2 regions of the Cupriavidus sp. SS-3 genome follow, and region 2 is predicted to be linked to the other one. Evidence: riboswitches for the same ligand, from Rfam matches in the RefSeq annotation. Region 2 holds a riboswitch; the other holds the start of a gene.
What was found. A riboswitch is a leader RNA that binds a small molecule or an ion and turns the genes downstream of it on or off. The one in region 2 is predicted to bind glycine.
Positions count from the first base shown of each region.

Region 1: it holds a riboswitch for glycine, as region 2 does, so the genes downstream of both, gcvT (glycine cleavage system aminomethyltransferase GcvT) here and U9J39_RS20015 (D-amino acid dehydrogenase) in region 2, are expected to answer to the same signal.

Region 1 is NZ_JAYLVT010000016.1:46,108-60,774, reverse strand. Features, by position in the region: gene hemN (oxygen-independent coproporphyrinogen III oxidase) at 1-1,046, opposite strand, end outside; gene U9J39_RS21685 (ABC transporter substrate-binding protein) at 1,258-2,385, shown strand; gene U9J39_RS21680 (UvrD-helicase domain-containing protein) at 2,410-4,506, opposite strand; gene U9J39_RS21675 (glycine zipper 2TM domain-containing protein) at 4,777-5,004, shown strand; glycine riboswitch at 5,080-5,167, shown strand; glycine riboswitch at 5,189-5,313, shown strand; gene gcvT (glycine cleavage system aminomethyltransferase GcvT) at 5,409-6,536, shown strand; gene gcvH (glycine cleavage system protein GcvH) at 6,637-7,017, shown strand; gene gcvP (aminomethyl-transferring glycine dehydrogenase) at 7,115-10,045, shown strand; gene U9J39_RS21655 (L-serine ammonia-lyase) at 10,197-11,573, shown strand; gene U9J39_RS21650 (MBL fold metallo-hydrolase) at 11,629-12,366, shown strand; gene U9J39_RS21645 (OsmC family protein) at 12,396-12,869, shown strand; gene U9J39_RS21640 (alpha/beta hydrolase) at 12,889-13,746, shown strand; gene U9J39_RS21635 (YMGG-like glycine zipper-containing protein) at 13,889-14,380, shown strand; gene U9J39_RS21630 (YbdK family carboxylate-amine ligase) at 14,411-14,667, opposite strand, start outside.
Region 2 is NZ_JAYLVT010000013.1:33,003-47,669, reverse strand. Features, by position in the region: gene U9J39_RS20040 (porin) at 1-747, opposite strand, end outside; gene U9J39_RS20035 (DUF3597 domain-containing protein) at 1,062-1,538, shown strand; gene U9J39_RS20030 (hypothetical protein) at 1,582-2,091, opposite strand; gene U9J39_RS20025 (exo-alpha-sialidase) at 2,088-3,314, opposite strand; gene U9J39_RS20020 (TonB-dependent receptor) at 3,340-5,628, opposite strand; glycine riboswitch at 5,855-5,953, shown strand; glycine riboswitch at 5,954-6,072, shown strand; gene U9J39_RS20015 (D-amino acid dehydrogenase) at 6,088-7,398, shown strand; gene U9J39_RS20010 (DUF1484 family protein) at 7,785-7,970, shown strand; gene U9J39_RS20005 (ArsR/SmtB family transcription factor) at 8,274-8,609, shown strand; gene U9J39_RS20000 (ArsI/CadI family heavy metal resistance metalloenzyme) at 8,606-9,088, shown strand; gene U9J39_RS19995 (arsenate reductase ArsC) at 9,143-9,637, shown strand; gene arsB (ACR3 family arsenite efflux transporter) at 9,642-10,718, shown strand; gene arsC (arsenate reductase (glutaredoxin)) at 10,728-11,150, shown strand; gene arsH (arsenical resistance protein ArsH) at 11,147-11,911, shown strand; gene U9J39_RS19975 (MFS transporter) at 11,930-13,105, shown strand; gene U9J39_RS19970 (hypothetical protein) at 13,521-13,787, shown strand; gene U9J39_RS19965 (Bug family tripartite tricarboxylate transporter substrate binding protein) at 13,807-14,667, opposite strand, start outside.

The sequences.
Region 1 (14,667 bases), on a different contig from region 2:
GCGTTCTGCACGTAGCGCCCCGCGATCGCGCCGATCGCCGAGATGCCGAGCCCGACCTGGTCATAGCCGGCGTGCGTCGAATAGCCCTGGAAGTTGCGCTGCAGCCGGCCCTCGCGCTGGGCCACGGCGAGGTCGTCGTCGGGCAGCGCGAAGTGGTCCATGCCGATATAGACATAACCCTCGGCGGTCAGCCGCTCGATGGTCGAGACCAGGATGTCGAGCTTCTCGCCGGCTTGTGGCAACGCCTGTTCGTCGATGCGGCGCTGCGGCTTGAACACGTGCGGCAGGTGGGCGTAGCTGTAGACCGAAAGCCGGTCCGGGCGCAGCGCCAGCACCTGGTCGATGGTGCGGCCGAAGCGCGCCGCGGTCTGGTGCGGCAGCCCGTAGATCAGGTCCAGGCTGACCGAGCGGAAGCCCAGCGCGCGCGCGGCATCGACCACGGCGCGGGTCTCCTCGAACGGCTGGATGCGGTGGATGGCCTGCTGCACCTCGGGGTCGAAATCCTGCACGCCCAGGCTGACGCGGTTGAAGCCCAGCTCGGCCAGCAGCGCCATGCGGTCATGGTCGACACGGCGCGGATCGATCTCGATCGAGTGCTCGCCGTCGGCCGCCAGCGCGAAATGCGTGTTCAGCAGCGCCATCACGCGACGCATTTCTTCCGGGTTCAGGAAGGTCGGCGTGCCGCCGCCCCAATGCGACTGGATCACCTGCCGGCGCTCGCCCAGCCGCCCGGCCACCAGCGCCATCTCGCGGCCCAGGTAGCTGACGTAGCGCGCGCTGCGGCCGTGGTCGCGCGTGATGATCTTGTTGCAGCCGCAGTAGTAGCAGATGTTCTCGCAGAACGGGATATGCAGGTACAGCGACAGCGGCGCCGGCGCATCGGCGCGGCAGGCGGCCAGCGCGTCGTGGTACAGCGACGGGTCGGGGCCGTTGTGGAAGCGGTCGGCGGTCGGGTACGAGGTATAGCGCGGGCCGTTGCCGTCGATGCGCCCGGCCAGCGCGCGGAAGTCGGAGAGCGCGCGGCGGTCGAGCGCGGGGAAAGTCATGGCTGACGGGTTCATGGGGGCGCGGGGGAATGGGTATGCGACACGTCATCGTAGGACCGGCCCGGCGCCCGCAGCTTGACCGCCGTCAAGTGCGGGCCTGAGCCGAGCGGCGCCGCTGCCGCTGGGCTGCACGCGTACGTCACATTGGCGTCATGGGTGCCGGGTACGCTGCGCGCCACCGCGCCCACGCGCGATCCGCCAGGTTCCAGCCATGTCACGTTCCCGCCGCTCCCCCACGCCCGTGCCGTACCCACCGCTGCGCGACCACCCGCCGGCAGACGCCGGCCGGCGCCGGCTGCTTGCCGCGACCGGCATGGCGCTGGCCCTGCCCGCGTTCTCCGCCCGGACACAGGCGCCGCGCACGGTGGTGGTGGGGCACCTGGTCGACCGCAACGGCGCCCAGTCCGACCTGGCGCGCGACTACCTGGCCGGGGCCAAGGTAATGTTCGACGCCGTCAACGCCGCCGGCGGTCCTGTACGGATCCAGCACGTGGTGCGCGATGCGGACCCGGATCCGCGCCGCGCGCTGGCGCAGGCGGTGTCGCTGGCCGACACGGAACATGCGGGGCTGCTGTTCGGTCCCGGCGACCGGCTGCTGCCCGCGCTCGCGTCATCGACCGAACTGGCGCGCCGCGGCATGCAGATCATTGCGCCGCTGTCGGGGCTGGCGTTGGCCGCCGACAATGTCTGGTTCACGCGGGCCGACTACCAGGCGGAACTGGACGCGGCCGCGCAACAGTTGCGCGGCTACGGGCTGACGCACATCGCGCTGGCCGTGGCGCCGGATTTCGCGGTGTCGTCGCTGGCCCGGCTGGAGGCGCAGACCGGCACCCGCGCGGTGCTGCTGGAAGGCAGCGGCGACGCCGCGGCACGGCGCATTGCGGCAACACGCCCGGGCGCGGTGATCGTCGCCGGCGACACGCTGGCCTATGCCGAACTAGGCCGGGCGCTGGCGGCGCAGGGGTGGTACGGCTTCCTGGTGGGGCTGTCCGCGGTCAGCGCCAATGCCGCGCGCGAGATCCTGGGCCGCGGCTACGCCGGCGGGATGGTGCTGACCCAGGTCGCGCCGGGGCCGCAGCAGGCCACGTTGCGGGTGGTAAAGGAGCACGTGGCGCGCATGAAGCAGTACCTGGACGAGCCGCCGTCGCCGGCGACGCTGGCCGGCTATATCGGTGCCGCCTGGCTCGCACGTTCGCTGCAGGGTGTGCGCTCCGGCGGCACGGCGGAGTTGCGGCGGGCGCTGCAGGGGCGCGTCGATGTCGGCGACTTCACGCTGGACTTCACGCGCGGGCAGCGCGGCTCGCAGTACGTCACGCTGGCGGTGTCGGGCGCGCGGTAGAAGCTGCGCGGGCGCCGTGACCGCTCAGCCGGCGACCGCCTTGCCCCCATTGCCCAGCAGCGCCTTGAGCGCGCCGAGCCGGTCCTTGGGGCTCATCGCCGGGGTGTCGTCCTTGGGCGCCGGCGCTTCTTCCAGCTTCATCTCGCCGATAAAGCGCGACGGCTGGCACGAATAGGTCTCGCGCGCACGCTTGCGCTTCTTGCACCAGCTGATCTGCAGGCTGCGCTGCGCGCGCGTGATGCCGACATACATCAGCCGGCGCTCTTCCTCGATCTTCTCGTCGGTCATGTCGTCGTCTTCGCGGCAGTGGGGCAGGATGCCCTCTTCCACGCCGACCAGGAACACATGCGGATATTCCAGCCCCTTGGAGGCGTGCAGCGTCGACAGCCGCACCGCGTCGGGATCTTCCTCGCGCCCTTCGAGCATGCTCATCAGCGCCACGGTCTGCGTCAGCTCAAGCAGGTTCTTGCCTTCGCTGCCGAAGCCGTCGGCGTTGTCGTAGCCAGTGGCTTCCTCGCCCTCGACCGCTTCCGGCTTGGTGCCCTTGCGCTTGAGCCATTCGAGGAACTCCAGCGTGTTGGTCCAGCGCGACTGCGCCTGCCGCTCGTCGAAGCTGTCGTACAGGTAAGCCTCGTAGTGGATGCCGGCCATCAGGTCGTCGAGCACTTCAGTAGCCGGGTCCTTCGCCGCGCGGTCGGCCAGCCGCACCATCGATTCGCAGAACACGCGCAGCGGCTCCAGCTGGCGCGGCTGCAGCTTGCCCTCGATGCCGCCCATCATCGCCGCCTCGAACAACGACACCTTGGCCTGCCCGGCAAACGTGCCCAGCACTTCGAGCGTAGTGTTGCCGACGCCGCGGCGCGGCGTGGTGATCGCGCGGATAAAGGCGGGATCGTCGTCGGGATTGGCGATCAGGCGCAGGTAGGCGCAGATGTCCTTGATCTCGGCCTTGTCGAAGAAGCTCTGGCCACCCGACAGCACATAGGGAATGCGCTCGCGCCGCAGGATCTGCTCGAACAGCCGCGCCTGGTGGTTGCCACGGTAAAGGATGGCGTAGTCGCGGAACTGCGCGCGGCGCTCGAACTTGTGCGCCGACAGGCGGAACACCACCGACTCGGCCTCGTGCTCCTCGTCGTTCATCGGGTGGATGGCGATGGGATCGCCCATGCCGTGCTCGCTCCACAGCTTCTTGTCGAACAGCTTGGGATTGTTGGCGATGACCGCGTTGGCCGCTTCCAGGATGCGCACGGTGGAGCGGTAGTTCTGCTCCAGCTTGATCACCTTCAGGTTGGGGAAGTCGGTCTGCAGGCCGCGCAGGTTATCCAGCGTGGCGCCGCGCCAGCCGTAGATGGCCTGGTCGTCGTCGCCCACCGCGGTGAAGGCCGGTGCGCGCAGGTGCGAGCCACCCGCCAGCAGCTTGAGCAGCTGGTACTGGCAGGCGTTGGTGTCCTGGTACTCGTCGACCAGGAAGTAGCGCAGCCGGTTCTGCCACTTCAGCTGTACCGCCTCGTTGCGCGCGAACAGTTCCGCCGGCAGGCGGATCAGGTCGTCGAAATCCACCGCCTGGTAGGCGTTCAGCGTGGCGACGTAGTTGCGGTAGACCAGCGCGGCCTGGTGCTCGTCGGCATTGGCAGCCTGCGCGATCGCGGCCTCGGGGTCGACCATGCCGTTCTTCCACAGCGAGATCGTGCTCTGCACGCCGCGGATCAGCTTCTTGTCGGTGGTGCCCAGTTGCTCCTGGATCAGGCCGAAGCAGTCGTCCGAATCCATGATCGAGAACTGCGGCTTCAGGCCCACGTGCTCGGCTTCCATGCGCAGGATCTGCACGCCCAGCGAGTGGAAGGTGCAGACCGTCAGCTGCTTGAGCGGAATGCGCTTGCCCTCGCGCGTGGTCTTGCCCTCCATCAGCTTGGCGATGCGCTCCTGCATCTCCTTGGCCGCCTTGTTGGTAAATGTGACGGCGGCGATATGGCGCGGCTCGAAGCCCTTGTCCTCGATCAGATGCGCGATCTTCTGCGTGATCACCCGGGTCTTGCCGGAGCCCGCGCCGGCCAGCACCAGGCAAGGCCCGTCCAGGTAGCGGACGGCTTCGGATTGGGCGGGGTTCAGGCCATGGGTCATGCGGGCAGGTGTCGGGGGCGGCAGCGGAATCGCGGGAAAGAGCGGATTTGCCGGCATCCCGTCACCCGGGCCTGCGGCAAAGCTGCCGATGTTAACACGCTCGCCGCGGCGGGTCAGTCAGCGCAAGCCGCGAGGGTGGGCCAGGCCGTGTCACTGGCGTAACACTTCGTAAAGACCGGAGCCAATGACATAACGCGACACTCTAATCAGTGTGTCCCCCGGTCCGCCGGATCGCTCGGGCATGCACGAATCATCACATCGGAGCCAACAATGAAAACCCTGCAAACTTTGACCAAGGTGACCCTGATCGGCATGACGGTCGCGGCCTTTGCCGGTTGCGCGGACATGACCCCGAAACAACGTAACACCGCCATCGGCGCCGGTGCCGGCGCGGTCGGCGGCGCCGTCCTGACCGACGGCAGCGCGCTGGGTACGCTGGGCGGCGCGGCCGTGGGCGGCGTCATCGGCAACGTTGTCACCGACGACAAGAAGAAGTAAGCAGCCCCGGCGCGCAGCGGCGGGTACGGGCCCTTGCCGTGGTTTGACAAAGGCCGGGGCCTCCCGTACATTGCGCGCATCCAACCGGGAGAGCGCGCATCGCCTGCGCCGCCGAAGGGGTATCACCCGAAAACTCTCAGGCACCACGGACCGGTCGGATCGGCATGCAACATGCACACAATGCATGCCGCACTCTGGAGAGCGGCACCCGTCATTCGTGGCGAGCGTGCCCACCGAAGGGGCGCGCGAGGATTGGGTCCACGGGATCCGCCTCGTAATCTCTCAGGTATCGAGGACAGAGGGGTCATCCGCCGCAGCGGATTGCTCGCCATATTGGCGTAGCGATCGTTGCGGCGGATGGCCCTTTTTTGTTTTCGCCAACCGAGACTGCCCCCGAGGATTCCATGACGCTCCATGCCACGCCCCTCAACGCTATCCACCGCGCCCTCGGCGCCCGCATGGTCGACTTCGGCGGCTGGGACATGCCGGTCAACTATGGCTCGCAGATCGAGGAGCACCATGCCGTGCGCAACGATGCCGGCATGTTCGACGTCTCGCACATGTGCGTGGTCGATCTCGCCGGCCCGAATACCCGCAGCTTCCTGCGCGGCCTGCTGGCCAACAACGTCGACAAGCTGCAGTCCCCCGGCAAGGCGCTCTATTCCTGCATGCTGGACGAGAACGGCGGCGTCATCGACGACCTGATCGTCTATTTCTTCGCCGAGGACCGTTTCCGCCTGGTGGTCAACGCCGGCACCGCGGTCGGCGATATCGACTGGATCCGCGCCCGCAACGACGCCACCGGCAGCGGCGTGACCATCACCCCGCGCCGCACGGACGTCGCGCCCGAGGGCGTGCAGCCGCTGGCGATCGTCGCGGTGCAGGGACCCAACGCCCGCGCCAAGGTGTGGAGCACCTTCCCGTCGACCCAGCCTTCCGACGCACTCAAGCCGTTCAATGCCGTGGTCGTGCAGGATCCCGACCTCGGCGAAGTGATGGTGGCGCGCACCGGCTACACCGGCGAGGACGGCTTCGAGCTGGTGGTGCCGGCCGCAAGCGTCGCCGGCCTGTGGGAAAAACTGAATGCCGCGGGCGTGCGCCCGGCCGGCCTGGGCGCACGCGACACGCTGCGCCTGGAAGCCGGCATGAATTTGTACGGCCAGGACATGGACATCAAGGTCTCGCCGCTGGACGCGGGCCTGGCGTGGACCGTCGACCTGCAGAGCGAGCGCGACTTCACCGGCAAGGCGGCACTGACCGCGGCGGGTTCGCGCCAGCAGTTCCTCGGCCTGATCCTGCGGGACAAGGGCGGCGTGCTGCGCGCCCACCAGAAAGTCATCACCCCCGCCGGTGACGGTGAAATCACCAGCGGCACCTTCAGCCCTTCGCTGTCGCAATCGATCGCCTTCGCGCGACTGCCGCAGGGCGTGAACGTGGGCGACACCGTGCAGGTGGAGATCCGCGACCGCAAACTCAACGCGACTGTGGTTAAACTGCCGTTTGTGCGTCATGGCAAGGCACTCGTGAGCTAAGGGGACAGCCCCGCTCACCCAACGGTCGCCCTCGCCTGCCGGCAGCGTTGCCGGGCAGGCATCACCCAACAAGAAACAGATCTGAATCCGGAGAACCTTCATGAATTTCCCCGCTGACCTCAAGTACACCGAGTCGCATGAGTGGGTGCGCGTCGAAGCCGACGGCACGCTCACCATCGGCATTACCGACCACGCACAGGACGCGCTGGGCGACATCGTCTTCCTGGAGCTGCCCGAAGTGGGCAAGTCGGTCGGTGCCGGCGACGCGCTGGCCGTGGTCGAGTCGGTGAAGGCCGCTTCCGACATCTACGCGCCCGTGGCCGGCGAAGTGATCGCCGTCAACGAGGCCGCCACCGCGGCGCCGGAAAGCGTCAACGCCAACGCCTTCGACGCGTGGCTGTTCAAGCTCAAGCCGGCCAATGGCGACGACGTCAACGGCCTGATGTCGGCCGACGCCTACAAGGCCAGCGTCGGCGCCTGATCGCCCGCCGGTCCCCCTCCGGGACCGGCATACCGCATTCGCGGCGCCGCGGCACGGCTGACCACCTGCCGCCGCGCCCTCCACGAGGTTCTTGCCCATGAACGCCCCGCTGCCCATGAACGCCGCCCAAGCAAACCGGCCCACGCTGGCCGAACTGGAGGCGCGCGACGCCTTCGCCGCCCGCCATATCGGCCCCGATAGCCCCGAACAGCAGCACATGCTGAAGGTGCTCGGCTACGAGAGCCGCGCCGCGCTGATCGACGCCGTCATCCCCGCCGCCATCCGCCGACGCGACGGCATGCCGATGGGCGAGTTCACCGAGCCGCTGAGCGAAGAGGCCGCGCTGGCGAAGCTGCGCGCGCTGGCGGGCAAGAACAAGGTGCTGAAGAGCTTCATCGGCCAGGGCTACTTCAACACCATCACACCCGGCGTCATCCTGCGCAATATCTTCGAAAACCCCGCCTGGTACACCGCCTACACGCCCTACCAGCCGGAAATCTCGCAAGGCCGCCTGGAAGCGATGCTGAACTTCCAGCAGATGGTGACCGACCTGACCGGGCTGGACATCGCCAACGCGTCGATGCTGGACGAAGGCACCGCCGCCGCCGAAGCGATGACGCTGCTGCAGCGCGTGAACAAGCACGACTCCAATATCTTCTTCGTCGCCGACGACGTGCTGCCGCAGACGCTGGAAGTGGTACGCACGCGCGCGCTGCCGCTGGGCATCGAAGTCAAGGTCGGCCCCGCCGCCGACGCCGCTGCCGCGAGCGCGTTCGGCGTGCTGCTGCAGTACCCGGGCGTGAACGGCGACATCAATGACTATCGCGCCATCGCCGACGCGGTGCACGCCGCCGGCGGCCTGGTGGTGGCCGCCGCCGACCTGCTGGCGCTGACGCTGATTGCCGCGCCGGGCGAATGGGGTGCCGACGTGGCCGTGGGCAACTCGCAGCGCTTCGGCGTGCCGCTGGGCTTTGGCGGCCCGCACGCCGGCTACATGGCGGTGAAGGATGCGTTCAAGCGCTCGATGCCGGGCCGCCTGGTGGGCGTGACCGTCGACGCGCAGGGCAACAAGGCGTATCGCCTGGCGCTGCAGACGCGCGAGCAGCATATCCGCCGCGAGAAGGCCACCTCCAACATCTGTACCGCGCAGGTGCTGCTGGCGGTGATGGCATCGATGTACGCCGTGTATCACGGCCCGCAGGGCCTGAAGCGCATCGCGCAGCGCGTGCATCGCCTGGCCGCGACGCTTGCCGCCGGCCTGGAGCAGCTTGGCTTTGTCCGCACCAACGCGACCTTCTTCGACACGCTGACGCTGGAAACCGGCTTCAACACCGAAGCCATCCATGCCGCCGCCACCGCGCGCGGCATCAACCTGCGCCATGCCGGCGCCACGCGCGTCGGTATCTCGCTGGACGAGACCGCCACGCGCGACGACGTGGTGGCGCTGTGGGAAATCTTCACGCAGGGCAAGCCGCTGCCGGCGGGCCTCGATTTCGACAAGCTCGAAGCCGCCACCCATGACGCCTTCCCGGCCGAACTGGCGCGCGCCAGCGAGTACCTGACCCACCCGGTGTTCAACACGCACCACGCCGAGCACGAGATGCTGCGCTACCTGCGCATGCTGGCCGACAAGGACCTGGCGCTGGACCGCACCATGATCCCGCTGGGCTCGTGCACGATGAAGCTGAACGCCACCAGCGAGATGATCCCGGTGACCTGGCCCGAGTTCAGCCAGATCCACCCGTTCGCGCCGCTGGACCAGACCGTGGGCTACCGCGAGATGATCGACCAGCTCGAGGCCATGCTGTGCGCCGCCACCGGCTACGCCGCGGTCAGCCTGCAGCCCAACGCCGGCTCGCAGGGCGAGTACGCGGGCCTGCTGATCATCCATGCGTATCACGCCAGCCGCGGCGAAAGCCATCGCGACATCTGCCTGATCCCGTCGTCGGCGCACGGCACCAACCCGGCGTCGGCGCAGATGGCCGGGATGAAGGTGGTGGTGGTAGCCTGCGACGAGAACGGCAACGTCGACCTGGAAGACCTGGCGAAGAAGGCCGAGCAGCACAGCAAGAACCTGGCTGCGATCATGATCACCTACCCGTCCACGCACGGCGTGTTCGAGCAGGGCGTGCAGCAGATCTGCGAGATCGTGCACCAGCACGGCGGCCAGGTCTATGTCGACGGCGCCAACATGAACGCGATGGTCGGCACCGCCGCGCCGGGCCAGTTCGGCGGCGACGTGTCGCACCTGAACCTGCACAAAACTTTCTGCATCCCGCATGGCGGCGGTGGCCCGGGCGTTGGCCCGGTTGCGGTCGGCGCGCACCTGGCGGATTTCCTGCCCAACCAGGACAGCGTCGGCTACCGCCGCGACGACCGCGGCATCGGCGGCGTGTCGGCGGCACCGTTCGGCTCGGCCAGCATCCTGCCGATCTCGTGGATGTATATCGCGATGATGGGTTCGGCCGGCCTGACCGCCGCCACCGAGAACGCCATCCTGGCGGCCAACTACGTGGCCAAGCGCCTGGCACCCTACTACCCGGTGCTGTACACAGGCCAGCACGACCTGGTCGCGCACGAGTGCATCCTGGACGTGCGCCCGCTGCAGAAGGAAACCGGCATCAGCAACGAAGACGTGGCCAAGCGCCTGATGGACTACGGCTTCCACGCGCCGACCATGAGCTTCCCGGTGCCGGGCACGCTGATGATCGAGCCGACCGAATCCGAAGCGCTGCATGAGCTGGACCGCTTCATCGACGCGATGATCGCGATCCGCCAGGAAATCGGCCGCGTCGCCGACGGTACTTTCGACCGCGAGGACAACCCGCTCAAGCACGCGCCGCACACTGCCGCGGTGGTGACCGCCAACGAGTGGACCCACAAGTACACGCGCGAGGAAGCCGCCTATCCGGTGGCGTCGCTGCGCACGCAGAAGTACTGGCCGCCGGTCGGCCGTGCCGACAACGTGTATGGCGACCGCAACCTGTTCTGCAGCTGCGTGCCGGTCAGCGACTACGTGGTCGACTGACGCACCCCCGGGCCGTGCCATCGCCTCGGCGGTGGCACGGCCGTCGCACTATGCTCAAGATGAAGGGCCCGCCGGCGGCGGTGTCCGTTGCCGTACTTCGACCGCCTGAAAAAGAGCCTCTGCAAGACCATCCCGTTGCTGGAGACAATCCGTGGCAGTCAGCGTATTCGATCTGTTCAAGGTGGGCATCGGCCCGTCGAGCTCGCATACCGTGGGCCCGATGCGCGCGGCCCTGATGTTCGCGCAGGGGCTTGAGCGCGACGGCCTGCTGCCGCAGGTGGCCAGCGTGCGGGTCGAGCTGTACGGCTCGCTCGGCGCCACCGGCAAGGGGCACGGCACCGACAAGGGCGTGATCCTCGGCCTGATGGGCGAGTCGCCCGACACCATCGATCCCGATTCCATCGACACCCGACTCGCCGCGTTGCGCAAGTCGCGCGAGCTGTCGCTGCTGGGCCGCCATATCGTGCCCTTTGTCGAGAAGGAGCACATCGCGTTCTACCGCCGCGAGGCCCTGGCCGAGCATCCCAACGGCATGAAGTTCCATGCCTTCGACAGCGGCGGCGCGAGCCTGCGCGAAGCGCGCTACCTGTCGGTGGGCGGCGGCTTCGTGGTCACCGCGGGTGCGCCCAACACCCAGGTGCTCAACGCCGCGCAGCAGCTGCCGCACCCGTTCCGCAGCGGCAAGGACATGCTGCAGATGGCGCGGGACAGCGGCAAGAGCATTGCGCGGCTGATGCTGGAGAACGAACTGACTTGGCGCAGCGAGCAGGAAGTCGTCGACGGCCTGCTGCATATCTGGGACGTGATGCAGGCCTGCGTCGCGCGCGGCTGCCGCACCGATGGCGAACTGCCGGGGCCGTTCAAGGTCAAGCGGCGCGCGCCCGAGTTGTTCCGCAGCCTGACCGAGCGCGCCGAACGCACGCTGTCGGATCCGCTCTCGGTGATGGACTGGGTCAACCTGTACGCCATCGCGGTCAATGAAGAAAACGCGGCGGGCGGTCGCGTGGTGACCGCGCCGACCAACGGCGCGGCCGGCATCATTCCTGCCGTGCTGCACTACTACGACCGCTTCGTGCCGGGCGCGAACCAGCAGGGCGTGGTCGACTTCCTTCTGACTGCGGGCGCGATCGGTCTGCTGTACAAGCTCAACGCATCGATCTCCGGTGCCGAAGTCGGCTGCCAGGGCGAGGTCGGCGTGGCCTGCTCGATGGCGGCCGGCGCGCTTGCCGCGGTACTCGGCGGCAGCCCGGCGCAGGTGGAGAACGCGGCCGAGATCGGCATGGAGCACAACCTCGGCCTGACCTGCGACCCGGTCGGCGGGCTGGTGCAGATTCCGTGCATCGAGCGCAATGCGATGGCGTCGGTCAAGGCGGTCAACGCGGCGCGCATGGCGCTGCGCGGCGACGGCACGCACTATGTATCGCTCGATTCGGTGATCAAGACCATGCGCGAGACCGGCGCCGACATGAAGACGAAATACAAGGAGACGGCGCGCGGCGGGCTGGCGGTGAATATCGTGGAGTGCTAGCGCCGGTGCGGCGTATCATGGCGGCGTTCCCCGGCCAAACAACAAGAGGACGGCCATGCAGACCTTCCACCAGCTGTTCGACGAGACCTCGTCCACCTTCACCTACCTGCTGATCGACGCCGCTACCGGGGACGCGCTGCTGATCGATCCGGTCGACCACCAGTTCGAGCGCGACCTGAAGCTGCTGCAGGAAACCGGCGCGCGCCTGGCTTGGGTGATCGAGACCCACGCCCATGCCGACCACATCACCTCGGCCGGCCACCTGGCCCTGCAGACCGGCGCGCATACCGCGGCGCCGTCCGGCTGCGACATCAAGCCCGCGCACAAGCAGCTGATCGACGGCGACACCGTCGCCTTCGGCAAGCAGGTGCTGCGCGCCATCCATACGCCCGGGCACACCGCCGGCAGCATGAGCTACCTGTGGGAAGAGGCCGGCGCCGACGGCATCGTGCGCCGCATCTTCACCGGCGACGCGCTGCTGATCGACGGTTGCGGCCGCACCGATTTCCAGTCCGGCGACGCCGGCACGCTGTACGACAGCCTGACCCGCAAGCTGTTCGCGCTGCCCGACGACACGCTGGTCTATCCGGCCCACGACTACAAGGGCCGCACCGTGTCCACCATCGGCCATGAACGCGCGCACAACAGCCGCGTCGCCGGCCGCACGCGCGAGCAGTTCATCGAGATGATGCGCAACCTGAACCTGCCGCGCCCCAGGCTGATCGATGTCGCGGTGCCGGCCAACCAGCGCCTGGGCCTGCGCGACGGCGAAAGCGTGCCGCACGGCGCCTGAATTCCCTCCCCAACCTCAGGAGTCCCTGCATGTCCACCTATACCGCTGAAGTCCTGTGGCAACGCGACGGACAGGATTTCGCCGGCAACCGCTACAGCCGCCGGCACGTGCTGCGCTTCGACGGCGGCGCCGAAGTCCCGGGCTCGTCGTCGCCGCATGTGGTGCCGCTGCCGATGTCCGACGCCAGCGCGGTCGACCCGGAAGAGATGTTCATCGCCTCGCTGTCGAGCTGCCACATGCTGTGGTTCCTGTCGCTCGCAGCCAGGCAGCGCTTGGTGGTCGACCGCTACCTGGACGCGGCCACCGGTGTGATGGAAAAGAACGCCGACGGGCGCATGGCGATGACCGTGGTGACGCTGCGCCCGCAAGTCACGTTTGGCGGCGAGGCCGAGCCCACGCGCGACCAGCTCGACGCCCTGCACCACGCCGCGCACGAGGCCTGCTTTATCGCCAACTCGGTCAGGACCGAGGTGCGCTGCGAGCCGGTGTACGCCGGCGCCTGACCGCCCCAGGCACACGGCCATGCCTGCCAGCGTGCTGCCCGGCGCGCCCGCACCGTCGGCGCTGCCACGGACGGCGAGGGCGCGCCTGTGGCGCTGGCTGGCCGCGGCGCTGGCGGGGCTAGCCGCGATCGCCATGCTGCAGGATCACTTCCTTTATTTCCCCGAACGCGCTTCGGTCGACGACATGGTTTCGCCCGGGCTGCGCGCGTGGCCGGGTCCGGACGACTTCCGCGGACTGGTGGCCGAGCCGCGCGGGCCGGTGCGCGCCACCGCGATGGTGTTCCACGGCAACGCCGGACATGCCGGGCATCGCGACTACTACGCCAGCGCGCTGGCGCCGCTGGGCGTGCGCGTGATCCTGGCCGAGTACCCGGGATACGGGCCGCGCCCGGGCACCCTGGGCGAACGCAGCTTCGTCGCCGACGCGGAACAGTCGATTGCGCTGGCGCGGCGCCAGTTCGACGGCCCTCTGCTGCTGATCGGCGAATCGCTGGGAGCTGGCGTAGCGGCGGCGGCGGCCGCGCGCCAGCGCGACAGCGTTGCCGGCGTGCTGCTGATCACGCCGTGGGACAAGCTGGCGCACCTGGCCTCGCATCACTATCCCTGGCTGCCGGCCGGCTGGGTGCTGCGCGACCGCTACGACAGCGTCGCCAGCCTGGCCGGCTTTGGCCGCCCGGTGATGGTGGCGGTGGCGCAACGCGACACCATCGTGCCGGCGCGCTTCGGCGAGGCGCTCTATGCGTCGCTGGGCGAACCCCGGCGGCTGGCGGTGATCGACGGCGCCGGCCACAACGACTGGACCGGGCATGTCGACCTGGCCTGGTGGCAGCAGGCCACCGCGTTCCTGCTGGCGCCGCCACCCACCACAAACAAATAACATCGCGCCGCCAAAACACTGATTTGACTTAGCCCTGCGGGCCGCAAATACTGGCCTTCAGAGAACACGGAACGGCTTGCCGCGCGCGCACCGGGCGGCGCGTCCAGCATTGCGTGGCCGACAACTGCGGGGGAACACGATCATGAAGCAACGCCAGCATCGCAAGCCGTATCTCGCCCTCGGCGCGCTGGCCGCGGCCCTCGCGCTGGCGCCGTTCCAGGCCACGGCGCAGAGCAAGCCCGTCGCCTATCCGGCCAAGGGCCAGAGCCAGCAGCAGCAGGCCAGCGACGACGGCGCGTGCTACAGCTGGGCCAAGCAGCAGACCGGCGTTGATCCTGCCCAGGCCGCCAACGCGCCGCCGCCGGCCCAGGCGCAAAGCGGCCAGCGCGTGCGGGGTGCGGCAGGCGGCGCTGCTGCCGGGGCCGTGGCGGGCGCGATTGCGGGCGACGCCGGCAAGGGTGCGGCAATCGGCGCTGCAACGGGTACGGTCGCCGGCGGCATGGCGCACCGCCAGTCACGCCGCCAGGCGAATGCCGCCAACCAGCAGGCGGCGGCCAATACCAGCCAGGCGATGGGCTCGTACTACCAGGCCTGGGGCGCCTGCATGCAGGGACGAGGCTACAGCGTCCAGTAAGGCAGCGGCGCGTTCAACGGGCGCGCCCACTCAGGCAGCCCACTGGTCACACGCCTTGCGCACCGTCTCGCGCTGGCTGCGCGCCTCCGCGTCGACCTGGCGCAGCCACTCGGCATCACCGTCGCGGCGCGCGGCCAGGGCGCGGATATTGGCCAGCGCCTCGAGCGAGCCGAGCGCCTCGGCATGCGGCACCAGCGCGTCGCAGATCGACAGGATATGGTCCGCGATCGGCATGCGGGTCAGTTCGTTGGGGTGCACGTATTCGCCTTCCAGCCCGAAGCGGCAGG
Region 2 (14,667 bases):
CCGCTGCAGCAGCAGGTAGCCGCCCAGCGAGAAGCGATCGTCTTTCAGGCTGCTGCGGGTCAGGCCGCCAAAGGCGCCGGGGCCGCCGCGCAGCGAATCGTAGGCGGCGCTCACGCCCCACCAGTCGGTCTCGTACATCAGCATGGCCGACCATTCGCGGCAGGCGCGTGCATCCGCGGGATTCTCGCCCGCGCAGTTGGTGCCGGCCGGTCCGGGGCCGGCATTGACGGCATCGCGACCCAGGCTGTACGTCGCGCCGACCGTGACGCCGCCGAACTTGCCCTTGTACGACACCGCGTTGTCGGCGCGCGTGTTGGGGATATAGCTGTCGATCGAGCCCACGCCATAGACATTGGAGGTCAGGATGTCGGTATCGAGCCTGGCCCAGAACAGCATGGTGTACTGGCGCCCAAACCCGAGCTGTCCCCACGGGCCGCTCAGCCCGACGAAGGCCTGCCGCCCGAACAGGCGCGCGCCCTGGTTCGACACCCCGGAGTCGGGCGCAAACCCCGATTCGAGCACGAACACGCTCTTCAGCCCGTTGCCAAGGTCCTCAGTGCCGCGCAGTCCCCAACGCGACGGCACGGTCGCCGCCAACGACGGCTGGCGCACCAGGGTACTGCCCGCCGCGCCAACGTGGTTCAGCATTTCCACGCCCGTATCGATGACGCCGTAGAGGGCCACTGACTGCGCCGCCGCCGCCATTGGCATGGCGGCGATCAGTGCGGCCGCGATGCGTATTTTCATGTTGCCTCCTCCTGGCCGGGCCGAGTTGCCGCGGATTTGCCCGACCTGTGCATGTTCATATTTGAACATCTGTTTCTTTATTGAACCAACAGGCGCGAATCATATCGCTGTCTGCAGCGCAGGCGGAGTGGGGAAACTACCAACCGGGGGAAACGCGGTATGTGGCTGAAGGCGGATCGGTGGCGCGCACGCCGGTCCCGCTACACGCACCATTTACAAACCGTGCCCCTTGCACGGGTTACGGCAACGCGCCGCGACGATGGCCCGGAACCTGCAAGGGCTTGCTGCCCCGATTCACCCTTCAGGAGCCCGCCATGAGCATCTTCAAGGACATCCTCAACAAGCTGCTGGGCAAGGACAAGCCCGCGGCCACCACCACGGCGACCACCGCCAGCACTCCACCCGCGGCCGGAACGCCGACTTCAGCAGGCGCGCCGGCCGGCACTGCGCCAGCCGCCGGCACTGGCGCAGCGCCCGCGGGCAACGTCCAGGGCACCACCGGTGCGCCGGCCGGGGCCCAGGCCACGCCGCTGTCGGGCGTCGATGTCGAGGCCATCATGGACCGGATGGCGCAGCAGAGCGGGCAGACGCTGAACTGGCGCACCTCCATCGTCGATACGATGAAGGCGCTCGGGATCGACAGCAGCCTGGAACACCGCAAGGAACTGGCGCGCGAGCTGCACTACACCGGCGACATGAACGATTCCGCGGCGATGAACGTGTGGCTGCACAAGCGCCTGATGCAGGAGCTGGCCGCCAACGGCGGCAAGCTGCCGAAGGAACTGTCCTGAGCGATGACGTGAAAGGCGGCGCCGTGCTGGCGCCGCGGCAGGCTCAGCCCGCGATGCCGGCCCAGCGCAGGTGCCGCGCCCAGTCGGCTTCGCTGATCACGCCGGACACGCCCTGCCGCTGGCCATCGGCGCGATAGAAGTAGGTGCGCGGCATTTCGCCCATCCAGTCCGGATCGACCGCATAGCGCAGCCGCTCCTGCGGCTCGTGCCCGAACACCCACGCATTGCGCGCGAGCCGGACGCGTTCGAGCGTCTTTTGCACCTGCGGCGAGGCCTCGGCACTGTCCGTGGCCAGCGTAACCACGCGCAGTCCGGGATGCTGCGCACGCAGCTTGCCGAGGGCGTCGAAGTTGCGCTTGCAATAGACGCAATCCAGCGACCACACCACCAGCACGAAGGGCTTGCCCTGCTGGCTGGCGGCGATGCGCGCGGCATTGGCGGATTCGAACACGGCGACCCGGTCGGCGGCATTGGCGGTGCCGAGCATCAGCGCGCACGCGGTAACCGCGGCAGCAGCGGCGGCAGTGAGCAGTTGGCGGCGCGATCGCATCATGCGCCCTCCTGCCCGAGCGCGAAGACCTGGAAGCCCTCGGCCTCGGTGCGCCATAGCACGTAGGCGCGGCCGGCGTGCTGCAGCAGGTGCGGCTGGTCGGAATCGCGCTCGGTGCCGGCCAGCTTGCGCGTCTGCCAGGTCTTGCCGCCATCGTGCGACAGCATGGCGGACAGCCGCGTCTGCTGGCCGTCGAACGACTTCCACACCACCGCGATGTCGTGGTCGTTCAGCGCGACGATATCGGCATGCTGTGCGCGCGGGTCATCGAGCGCGCGTTGCGCCTGCAGCTTGCCGTCGCGCCAGCGCCCCACCGACACCGTCGGCTTGCCGTCGCGCATGCTGAACCAGACCATGTGCACCGTGCCGTCCGGCGCCACCGAAGCGCCGGGGCCGTGGTGCGGGCACGCGTCGATGCGCCAGTCGTCGAAGCTGGCGCGCTGCATCGGCGTGGCCTTGCCGTCGGCGCCCAGCAGCGCCAGCGCGTGGTCGCGCGCATTGGGCGGGAACACGTGGCGCCACAGCGCCAGCATCCTGCCGTCGGGCGTGGGCGTCAGCGCGATGCGGCAGCATTCGCACGACTGGTCGGCGATCTTGTAGTCGCCCTGGAAGGTCTTGCCGTGATCGGCCGACACCGCGTAGTAGATCGCGGCACCGGCATACGGCTGCTTGCGCGCCTCGGCGGCGGCCACGTCGCGCTTGTCGATCCAGCTGACGAAGACGCGCCCGGCGGGGTCCACCGCAAGGGCGTCGAAGCGGTGCGCGATCTGGTCGCGGTTGGCATGCACCGTCAGCGGCTCGGCAAAGGTCTTGCCGCCGTCGGTGGAGCGCGCAAAGCGGATAAAGCCGGTCCACGGCCTGGGCAGCGGCTGGGTCCAGGTGATGTAGACCTGGCCGTCGGGCCCCGTGGCCACCTTGGGGCGGCTTTCATGATCGGCGGCGACCGGCTCCGGCGTGGCGTTGACATGCCGCGCCGCGCTGAAGCTGCGACCATAGTCCGTCGACGACCGCACGGCGACATGCTGGCCATCCTTGTAGGCAATCCACAGCCTGCCGTCGCGGTCGAAGGCCGCGCCGGTGCCGAGTTCGCTCATTTTCGCCCTGGCCTGGCCGCCGTGGCCGGCGTGGCCGCCGTGCGCCTGCGCGGCCGCGGTGGCCGACGCCAGCGTGGCGCAGGCCACCAGTCCCGCAGCGATCAGGCGGAAAGCGCGGCGGGCGCCTGGCATGGTGGAGGTCAGCGTGTTCACGTGCTCAGAAGGAAAGTTTCGCCTCGGCGTAGAACGTCCGGCCCGGATACGGGTGGTAGACGTAATAGCGCTGGTCGGTGAGGTTGTCGATGCCAAGCCCGAGCCGCACATTGCGCGCGGGCTTGTACGTCACCTTGACGTCGAAGGTCAGGAAGCTGCTGGTGCCGCCGAAGGTGTCGGGGTTGTGGTCCGAATTGTCGAGCGTATTGTACTGCCGGCCCGAATAGGTCATCGCCAGCGTGCCGGCCCACGCCGGCGTGAAGCGATAGGTGCCCACCAGGTTGGCGCGCCACTTCGGGATGCGATAGAAGTACTTGCCCACCGAGGCCGGGTTGTTGGCGTTCTCCAGCGTCTTCGAATGGTTGTAGGCGCCGCTGGCCGAGAGGTCGAAGCCGCTCACCAGCACGTCGCGCCCGTCGTAGGCCAGCTCGATGCCGCGCGTGCGCACCCGGTCGACATTCTGAAAGCTGGTGACGGTGGGGAACACCGTGGTGTTGGTCTGGCTGACCAGCGCCTCGCGGATATCGTCCTCGTACAGCGAGACCCGGAAATTCGACGCCTCCACCGTGCGCTCGAAGGTCAGGTCCTTCGAGAACGATCGTTCCGGCCGCAGGTTGGGATCGTTGTTGATCAGCGCGGTGCCGGTGATGCGGCCCTGGAACAGCTCGCTGACGGTCGGGTAGCGATAGGCCTGGCCCAGCGACAGCCGGCCCAGCCAGTCCTGCCCGAACGCCTTCTCCAGCGCCAGCTTGGGCGACCAGTTGGATTCGCTGCGCACCGGATAGCCGATATCCACGCCAGGCTGGCTGCGGCTGCCGTCATAGGCGCGCCAGTGCTCGTAGCGCACGCCGGGAATCAGCTTCCAGTCCTCGGCAAAGTACCAGGCGTCCTGCGCGTAGAGCGCCTGGGTCTCGGTCTTGCCGGTAAAGGCATTGTTGAACGCGGTGATGGTGGCCGCGCGCCAGTCCGAGGTGTTGTAGGTGGTGTTGCTCAGCCGGTAGTTGTCATAGTGGTAGCCGAACGTGACCCAGTGCCCGCCCTGCAGGCGCTCGGGGCGGTAGTCGGCCTTCAGGTCGAGCGTGCGCCAGCCGGTGCCGTCGCCATAAGTCACCGTGCCCGGTCCGTTGCCGACGGCGTTGGCGCTGCGGCTCACGTCCTTGCTGACGTCGAACAGCGACGCCACCCCGGAAAAATTCCACCCCGTCTGGTTGCGCGTGCGCAGCGACAGCCCGTAGAGCCAGCGCGCGTCCTCGCCATTGCCGGGCGCAAAGGCATTGGCCGGAATCACGTACTGGGAGCCGCCGATATTCACCGGGCCGCTGGACACCACGTTGCCGCTGGCGTCGCGCAAGTAGCTGCCGGTGGCGTTGGAGCGGTCCTGCTGCCAGTAGGCAGCGGTGAACTGCGCCTGCAGCGTGCTGGTGATGTCGTAGCCGAGCTTGAGCTTGAGCTGGTCCTGCACCGTGTGCGTAACGCCCTCGCTGTTCACGCCCATCACCACGCGGTCGCGCCCGCTCTGGTCCTGGTCGAAAAAGGCCCCGGAAACCGGCGTGTCCGCCGCGCCCGCGGGCCGCGTCGAGCGCGACGCGGTGTAGAAGCTCAGCGGCTGGCTCTTGCTGTCCTGCCGGTCCACGCTGACCAGCCACGAGAGCGCGCCGACGCGGTCGCCCACATAGGCGTTGGCATGCACGCCGTTGAAGTTATCGTGGGTGCCGTACAGGCCGAAGCGCTGCGTGAACAGCTGCACGCTGGCATCGCCCTCGAACTTCTCCGGCGTGCGCGTGGTGATCAGCACCGTCGCGCCCAGCGAATTGCCGGGATACAGCGCCGAATACGGGCCGTACAGCACGTCCATGCGCTCGATCTCGGCGGCATTGACCAGCGACCAGCGCGGCGGGAAGCTGAAGTCCGAGCCCAGCAGGTTGGACAGCAGCAGCCCGTCCGCATAGACCAGCCCGCGTGCCGACTGGCGCGAACTGGTGCTGCGCACCGAGATGATCGAATTCATATCGCCGATAAAGCGCTTGCGCACGGCGAGGTTGGGCGCGTACTTGAGCGCGTCCTCGGTATTGACCACGTTGAAGTCGGCCATGCGCGTGCTGCTGATGCCATACGCCGGCGCCGGCGTGTTGGGCGGGATCGCCGGCGTCTCGCCGCGTTCGGGGCGGGCCGATACCACCACCTCCTGCAGCGGCGCGGGCGCCTCCACGCCTGCCTCCACCCCTTGGGCGGCGGCCACGGCGGGGCCCATCAGCACTGCCGAAACGGCCAGTGCAATGCGGTGTTTCTTCACTGAATGCCTTGTTGTCGTCGTTGTGGGCTCGCCGCGACGCCTGCGCAGCATCAGGCGCTCCTCCCGGACGTCCTCGATAGCGAGCGCTGACATTTTATGGGGCCGGAAGCCATCGGCCGATGCGACATAGCGACGCGGCTAGCGCGCCATATCCGCATGCATCCGTGTTAACCCGCATATCCAATACGGGGCCTTGTCACTACATTGCCCCGACTGGCGTCAAGCCAGCGTGATGCAGGGAGAGACTGTCGCGGCGCCCGCCGCGCATGGCGCCGAAGGAGCAACCGCCCCGGAAACTCTCAGGCAAAAGGACCGGCATCACCCGTCAGTGCACTCTGAAGAATGCCGGACGCCATCGTCCGCCCGGCATACCGAAGGAGCAAGCGCGCCCGCCCCCGCGGCAAGGCGTCGTGAATCTCTCAGGTCCAGAACAGAGGGGGCGTCCTACACGCATGTCGCGTGCGGACTCCCACCCTTCGACGTTCCTGGATCCTGCAGATCATGAAGACAATCGCTGTCATCGGCGGTGGCATCACCGGTGTCACCACCGCCTACGCGCTGGCGCGGCGCGGATTCTCCGTCACGCTGTTCGAACGGCATCGCTATGCCGCCATGGAAACCTCGTTCGCCAACGGCGGGCAGCTCTCCGCATCCAACGCCGAGGTCTGGACCCACTGGTCCACCATCGTCAAGGGGATGAAGTGGATGCTGCGCAAGGATGCGCCGCTGCTGGTCAATCCCCGGCCCAGCTGGCACAAGCTGTCGTGGTTCGCCGAGTTCATCGCGTCGATTCCCCACTACCGCCGCAACACCATCGAGACCGCGCGCCTGGCCATCGCCGCGCGCGAGCACCTGTTTGCCTGGGCGGCGCAGGAAGGCATCGATTTCGACCTGAAGAAGGAAGGCATTCTCCATATCTACCGTGACAAAGCCGGCTTCGAGCATGCCGGCCGCGTCTCCGCGCTGCTGGCGCAAGGCGGGCTCGAGCGGCGCGCGGTGACCCCGCAGGAGATGCGCGCGATCGAGCCGATGCTGGCGGGTTCCTACTACGGCGGCTACTTCACCGAAAGCGATTCGACCGGCGACATCCACAAGTTCACCAGCGGCCTGGCCGCCGCCGCTGCCCGCCTGGGCGTGCGCTGCCGGTACGGCCAGGACGTGCGCGCGGTGAAGACGGACGGAAGGCATGCCACCGTCACCGTGCAGGACGGCGCGGACAGCGCCAGCTCTACCTTCGACGGTGCCGTGATCTGCGCAGGCACCGCCAGCCGCGCCCTGGCGGCAGGGCTGGGCGACCGCGTCAACATCTATCCGGTCAAGGGCTATTCGATCACGGTCAACCTGACCGACGAAGCCAGCCGCGCCGCTGCGCCGACGGTCAGCCTGCTCGACGACGAAACCAAGCTGGTCACCAGCCGCCTCGGCGACGACCGCTTCCGCGTCGCCGGCACCGCCGAGTTCAACGGCACCAACCGCGATATCCGCGCCGACCGCATCCGCCCGCTGGTGGACTGGGTGCAGCAGTGCTTCCCCGGCGTCAGCACGCGCAGCGTGGTGCCATGGGCCGGGCTGCGGCCGATGCTGCCCGACATGCTGCCGCGCGTGGGCCGCGGCCGCTCCGCCTGCATCTTCTACAACACCGGCCATGGGCATTTGGGGTGGACCTTGTCGGCGGTGACGGCGGACATGGTGGCGGGGGTTGTGGACCAGGCAATGGGGAGTGCGCCGGCGATGGTGCCTGGCGCGGTTTTGGCGCCGGTGCGGGCGTGAGGCGGCGGAGGCAAAGGGCTTAGCACGCAAGCGCATTTTCAAGAGTCAGCGATTTCTGAATCCGTTGCCCGGATTCAAACTTCGCGCGCCCCTGGAAATGCGACATCTCTCATCGATTCCCCGGTACCGACAGGAAATACTGGTGGCGTCATCGGACCACCGATGATCGGGTGTGGAAAGCCCGGATGTATAAGGTGGACAGGCGTTGCGCTTGTAGCGGGCAACGCCTGTGTGTTCGCACGAACCAAGCCGGCTCCCTGGCGGGCCGGGCGAGGCAGCCGCAAGGCTGGCCGGTTCCCCACCTTTGACCGGTCTTTCCACCCTCGCCGTCTGGCCCGCCGCCCTCATGTGGAAATGAGTGGCGCGCCTTTACTAGTGGGGAACTTATGGCAACGATCGATGAAATCACAAACGACTGTCTTCAGCAGGTTCGCGCAGGAATTGAAGGGGTTCTCGTACTGCTGGATCACGAAAGCGAAAGTTCGGACGGCTGCTTCAGTGCGCTGTGTCTGCTTGGCATGGTGAAGATGCAGCTGGATGGGCTGATGGTTGAGCGAGAGCGGTTGCAATAGTGGCTGACGGGTGTGACAGTGAGTTTGGGATGTCACACCCTTGTTCTGCGGGAAGCACCTTGAAACACCGCCTGCAAACCGGCCCTCATTGATCCTGAACGATCACGCTTTGACAGGCTCTCTTTAGTCGTTAAGCGTCAGTTCGGTTACTGATTCTGACGATAGCGCAGTCGTATGTTCGGTGGCCAAAGACCGGCCACACGCAGCTACAGCTGAAATGGGGCGGCGAAGCCACACACTCACTGTGCCTTCGTCACAAAAGTTTCACTTCACACACTTCCATTATTCGACTATCGTCGAAAAATGGAAACCGATCACGCCCTTGACGCGCTTGCCGCGCTCGCCCATTCGATACGTTTGTCCGTGTTCCGGCTGCTCGTGCAGGCCGGGCCTGGCGGCCTTCCCGCGGGCCGGATAGCCGAGCTGATGGAAATGCCGGCGTCATCCCTCTCCTTCCACCTGAAGGAGTTGCACCGTGCCGGCTTGTTATCCAGCAGGCAGGACGGACGCTCGATCATCTACATGGCCCATTTCGAGACCATGAACGCACTGCTCGGCTACCTCACGGAGAACTGCTGCAGCGGCAATCCGTGCTCCCCTGTGTCCCAATGTTTCGTCGCCTCGGAGCCCAAATCATGAAGCGCTTCCACGTGCACGTCAGCGTCACCGACCTGTCTGCGAGCATTCGCTACTACTCAGCCCTCTTCGCGGCCGAGCCCACGGTCGTAAAAGAGGACTATGCGAAGTGGATGCTGGAGGATCCGCGCGTGAACTTCGCCATTTCGGCCCGCGGCGCGGAGACCGGCGTCGACCACCTCGGGTTTCAGACAGACGACGCGGCCGAGCTGGCCGAACTGAAGCAGCGGGCCGAAGCGGCCGACATGGCGTTGCTCGACGAAGGCGAGACCACCTGCTGCTACGCGAAGAGCGAGAAGTATTGGGTCACGGATCCGCAAGGCATCGCGTGGGAGCACTTTCATACCCTGGGTAATGTGCCGGTGTACGGCGAATCCCGAAAAATCGATGCTGCGGGCCAGGAATCGGCCTGTTGCGCCCCCCGCACTCCGAAGGGCAAGCCGATCGGCGTCGCGGTCAACTCCACGCCGTCCTGCTGCTAAGGGTGCGTCCTCACACGCAATCCGATCCGCACTTCAATAATCTCGTAGCGCCCCATGACCACCAACGTACTGATTCTGTGCACCCACAACTCTGCCCGCAGTGTGCTGAGCGAGGGCATGTTGAACCATCTGGCCCGGCAGTCGGGCCGCGATGTGCGCGCCTATAGCGCCGGGAGCTCGCCAAGCGGGCGCATCAATCCATTCGCCCTCGAGGTGCTTGGCAATGCTGGCGTCGACGTCGGCGACTTCCGCAGCAAGAGCTGGGATGAATTTGTCGGCGAGAATGCTCCTGAGATGCGGGTGGTCATCACGGTGTGCGACAGTGCCGCCGAAGAGGAGTGCCCGTATTGGCCGGGCAGCCCGGTCAAGGTGCATTGGGGCTACCCTGATCCGTCGAACACGGAAGGCGGCGACGAAAAGAAGCGGCAGGCATTCGAGTTGACACGTCAGGCCATCGGCTACCGCATGCTGCAATTGCTGCTGCTTCCGATCGAAGACATGAGCAATGCCGAACTTCAAGAGACGCTGCAGCGTCTGGCCCGGAGCTGAAACCATGAGCAGCCAGAACGTTGCCACCTCGAGCGTGACCACCTCCAAGCCGGCCATCGGATTCTTCGAGCGGTATCTGACGGTGTGGGTTGCGCTGTGCATTGTCGCCGGCATCACGCTGGGGCAGATGTTGCCTGAGGTCTTTCACGCCATCGGCCGCATGGAGTATGCCCAGGTCAACCTTCCCGTCGGCATCCTGATCTGGGTCATGATCATCCCGATGCTGATCAAGATCGACTTCAGCGCACTGGGACAGGTGAAATCGCACTGGCGTGGCATCGGCGTGACCTTGTTCATCAACTGGGCAGTCAAGCCATTCTCGATGGCGCTGCTCGGATGGATCTTTGTCCGCCACCTCTTTGCGCCGTTTCTGCCTGCCGACCAACTCGACAGCTATGTGGCCGGGCTCATCCTTCTGGCCGCCGCGCCATGCACCGCCATGGTCTTTGTGTGGAGCCAGTTGTGCAAGGGCGACCCGTACTTCACGCTGTCTCAGGTGGCCCTGAACGACGCCATCATGGTGGTCGCCTTTGCACCGGTGGTGGCGCTGTTGCTGGGCCTGTCTTCCATCACCGTGCCGTGGGATACCTTGCTTACCTCGGTTGCGCTCTACATCGTTGTGCCCGTCATCATTTCGCAATTGCTGCGCAAGATGCTTCTCGGCCGCGGCGTGGCCCACTTCCAGCGCGTCGTACACCACCTGGGGCCGTACTCGATTACGGCGCTGCTCCTGACCCTGATCCTGCTGTTTGCGTTCCAGGGCAAGGCGATCATCGATCAGCCGCTGGTGATCGCGTTGCTGGCGGTGCCGATCCTGATCCAGGTGTTCTTCAACTCAGGACTCGCTTACCTTCTGAACCGCAAGCTCGGCGTTGCCCACTGCGTAGCGGGCCCGTCGAGCCTGATCGGTGCCAGCAACTTCTTTGAGCTTGCAGTCGCCACCGCAATCAGCTTGTTTGGTTTCCAGTCGGGAGCGGCGCTGGCCACGGTGGTGGGCGTACTCATCGAGGTGCCGGTCATGCTGCTTGTCGTTGGCATCGTCAACCGGTCTCAGTCGTGGTACGAGGCCAAGGCCAACTAAGGAAAACGCATGTCGGTAACGATCTACCATAACCCGGCGTGCGGCACCTCGCGCAACACGCTGGCCATGATCCGCAATACGGGTATCGAGCCGAATGTCATCGAATATCTGAATACGCCGCCTGACCGGCAGACCTTGCAGCAGATGATCCGCGATGCTGGCCTCACGGTTCGCGAGGCCATCCGGGAGAAGGGTACGCCCTACGCCGAACTGGGCCTGTCCGACCCGGCGCTGACCGATGAGCAGTTGCTCGATGCAATGCTGGCCCATCCGATCCTGATCAACCGGCCCTTTGTCGTCACTGAGCTTGGCGTGCGGCTGTGCCGGCCATCGGAAATCGTGCTCGACATCCTGCCCTCGCCCCAGCAAGGTGCCTTTACCAAGGAAGATGGCGAAGCCGTCATCGACGCGCAAGGACGGAGGATCAAATGACCATGGATCTGCCCAATGTCGTCCCGGCCGTGCTCGATACACCGGACCTGGCCAAGCTGCAACCGTCTCGCCTCAGCACGCATCCGCCGCGCATCCTGCTGCTCTATGGCTCACTGCGCGAAACGTCTTATAGCCGCCTGCTGGTGCAGGAAGCCGAGCGCATCCTGCAACATTTCGGCGCGCAGACTCGCGTCTTCGATCCGCGTGACCTGCCGGTGTGCGACAGTGTTCCGGCGGATCATCCCAAAGTGGTTGAACTGCGCAAGCTCTCGGAGTGGTCGGAAGGTCAGGTGTGGTGCAGTCCCGAGCGGCACGGCACGCTGACCGCGGTTTTCAAGAACCAGATCGACTGGCTGCCTCTGGAAATCGGAGCCATCCGACCGACTCAGGGTCGCACGCTCGCCGTGATGCAGGTTTGCGGCGGCTCGCAGTCGTTCAACGCGGTCAACGCGCTACGCGTGCTGGGGCGCTGGATGCGCATGGTGACGATTCCGAACCAGTCGTCGGTAGCCAAGGCGTACCAGGAGTTCGATGCCAGCGGCCGCATGAAGCCGTCCTCTTACTATGACCGCGTGGTCGACGTGATGGAAGAACTTTACAAGTTCACGCTGCTGGTGCGCGACCGCAGCGACTACCTGACCGATCGCTACAGCGAGCGCAAGGAAGCGGCGCCGGCGAACGTCACCGCGCTCGCCGCGGCAGCCATGAGCCATGAGCGGGACGCGCAGGTCAGCGATACGGATAGCGGCGAAGTCGAATAACAAGCCAACGGGATGGCCATGGAGCCAACGACCAGTGTGATCGCCAGATTGGGGGTTGCCCAGACGCTGGCATGGGGCTCCACCTACTATCTTCCGGCCATGCTGGCTACGTCCATGGCCCGCGACCTTGGCGTAGCACCGGCCACGATCTTCGCGGCGTTCAGCACCGCGCTCATCGTGTCGGCGCTGATCGGCCCCGCTGCGGGCAGGATGATCGACCGCACTGGGGGGCGCCAGGTGTTGGTTGCCACGAGCCTCATATTTGCCTCCGGCCTGGCGGGCCTTGGCTTCGCACAAGGCGTCATTGGCCTCTTCGCAGCATGGCTGATCCTCGGTATCGGAATGGGCGCGGGCCTGTACGAAGCTGCCTTTGCTACGCTCGTCGCGCTGTTCGGTAATCGTTCTCGCGGCGCGATCACCGGCATCACCCTGATCGCTGGCTTTGCCAGTACGGTAGGCTGGCCCCTGTCGACCTTCATGGAGTCGCACATCGGATGGCGCGGCGCCTGTCTTGCCTGGGCCGCGCTTCATCTGTCCCTCGGGTTGGCGCTCAATCTCAGCATGCCCCGCGGTACGGCAACTGAGCCGCCACCGGCCAAAACCGCATCGTCGCCGGCTGCTGGCGAGCGTGCGACATCTCAGCGGCTTGCCTCGTTTGCACTCGCCTTTGTCTTCGCCGCGACCTGGTTCATCAGTACCGCCATGGCGGCACACCTGCCGCGATTGCTACAGGCAGGCGGCGCGACACTGGCCACTGCTGTGATGGTCGGTGCCCTGATCGGGCCCGCCCAAGTGGGTGCCCGGATACTGGAGTTCGGCCTCCTACGCAAGATCCATCCACTCCTTTCCGCCCGGATCGCCGCTGCCCTTCACCCTGCCGGTGCCATCGCGTTCGGCGTTGCCGGAGCGCCTGCCGCGGCGCTGTTTGGGGTGCTGCATGGCGCGGGCAACGGCATCCTCACCATCGCCAAGGGCACTCTGCCGCTCGTTATCTTCGGTCCCCATGGCTATGGTCACCGGCAAGGCATTCTGATGGTGCCCGCGCGGGTGGCCCAGGCCCTTGCACCATGGCTCTTCGGCATCTGCCTGGATGCTTTCGGCGCCAAGGCGCTTTGGCTTTCATCAAGTCTTGGCGTCGCTGCGATCATGATGCTCATGTTCATCCGACAGGTCAGTGAACCAGCGGGCCGATAGGGCATGGGGATCGGCTCCTGCCACGCCCGAAATCCCAACCCACGCTGGCTCACCTGCATTTCGATGTATGCCCACTTTCAGGAGTCAGCGATTTCTGAATCCGTTGCCAGGATTCAAACTTCGCCCGCCCCTGGAAATGCGACATCTCTCATCGATTCCCCGGTACCGGCAGGAAATACTGGTGGCGTCATCGGACCACCGATGATCGGGTGTGGAAAGCCCGGATGTCTGACAAGGACAGGCGTTGCGCTTGCAGCAAGCAACGCCTGTGCGCTCGCATGGTTCCATGGCGGGCCAAGCGAGGCAGCCGCAAGGCTGGCCGGTTCCCCTCGTCAGACCGGTCTTTCCACCCTCGTCGACTGGCCCGCCGCCCTCACGTGGAAAGGAGTGGCGCGCACTCACTTGTGAGGAATCAATGACGACGATCGATGAAATGACCAATGAATGCCTGCAGCAGGTTCGCGCTGGTATTGAAGGAGTTCTCGTACTCCTGGATCACGAAAGCGAAAACTCGGAGGGGTGCTTCAGTGCGCTGTGCCTGCTTGGCATGGTGAAGATGCAGCTTGATGGGTTGATGGTTGAGCGAGGGCGTAGCCGGCTGGCGGGTGTGACGGTGACTTTGCGCTGTCACACCTTGTCCCGCAGGAACCACCTAGGCGCGGTCATCCGTAGCGCCCCCTGACAGCATTCCGAGCTGGTCTTTAGTCAACCTTGATCTTTGCGCTTGCTGCCAGCGATTTCCACGCCCGGATATCCCTCTGGATCACACGCGCAAACTGTTCCGGCGAATTCTTCTCCACCCACAGCAGACCCTGCTGCGCGAAGCTGGCCTGCAATGCCGGCGCCACCATCACCCTGGCGATTTCCTCGTTTAGCCTCAGCACGATCCCGGCCGGCGTATGTGCCGGGACAAACACGCCGTACCAGCCATCGAGATCCAGGTCGAAGCCCTGCTCCTTCAGCGTGCGCACCTCCGGCAGCATGGGCGAGCGCCGCGTACCGGTCATGGCAACCGGCACCAGCTTGCGGGCCTGGATCAGTGACAGCGGCGAACGCGCGTCGACGAATGCAATGCTGACGACCCCGCCCTGCAGGTCGGTAAGCAGTTGCCCCATGGTCTTGTACGGAATATGCCGCATGCGCAGGTCGCGCTGGCGGGCAATGGCTTCCATCGCCAGGTGGCCGGTCGAGCCGACGCCCCACGTGCCGTACGCAAGGTTGGGATGCGCGCGGACGTAGTCGACAAAGCTTGCAAGGTCGCGCACCGGCGTCTCGGCGGTTGCCACCAGCAGCACGCCGCCGGCGCTGACCTGGATCACCGGTGCCAGGTCCTGATTCGTGTCGTAGGGCATGTCGTCACGCAGCGCTGCGTTGATCGCGATCGCGGAGGCGTTGCTGAACAAGACGGTATAGCCGTCCGGCGCCGCCTTGGCCGCCAGGTTGTTGCCGACAATGCCATTGGCGCCGGGCCGGTTCTCGACCACGACCGGTTGCCGCAGCGCGCGCGAGAGCGGGTCGGAGAACACCCTTGCGACGACGTCGGTGCCCGAACCCGCACCGCC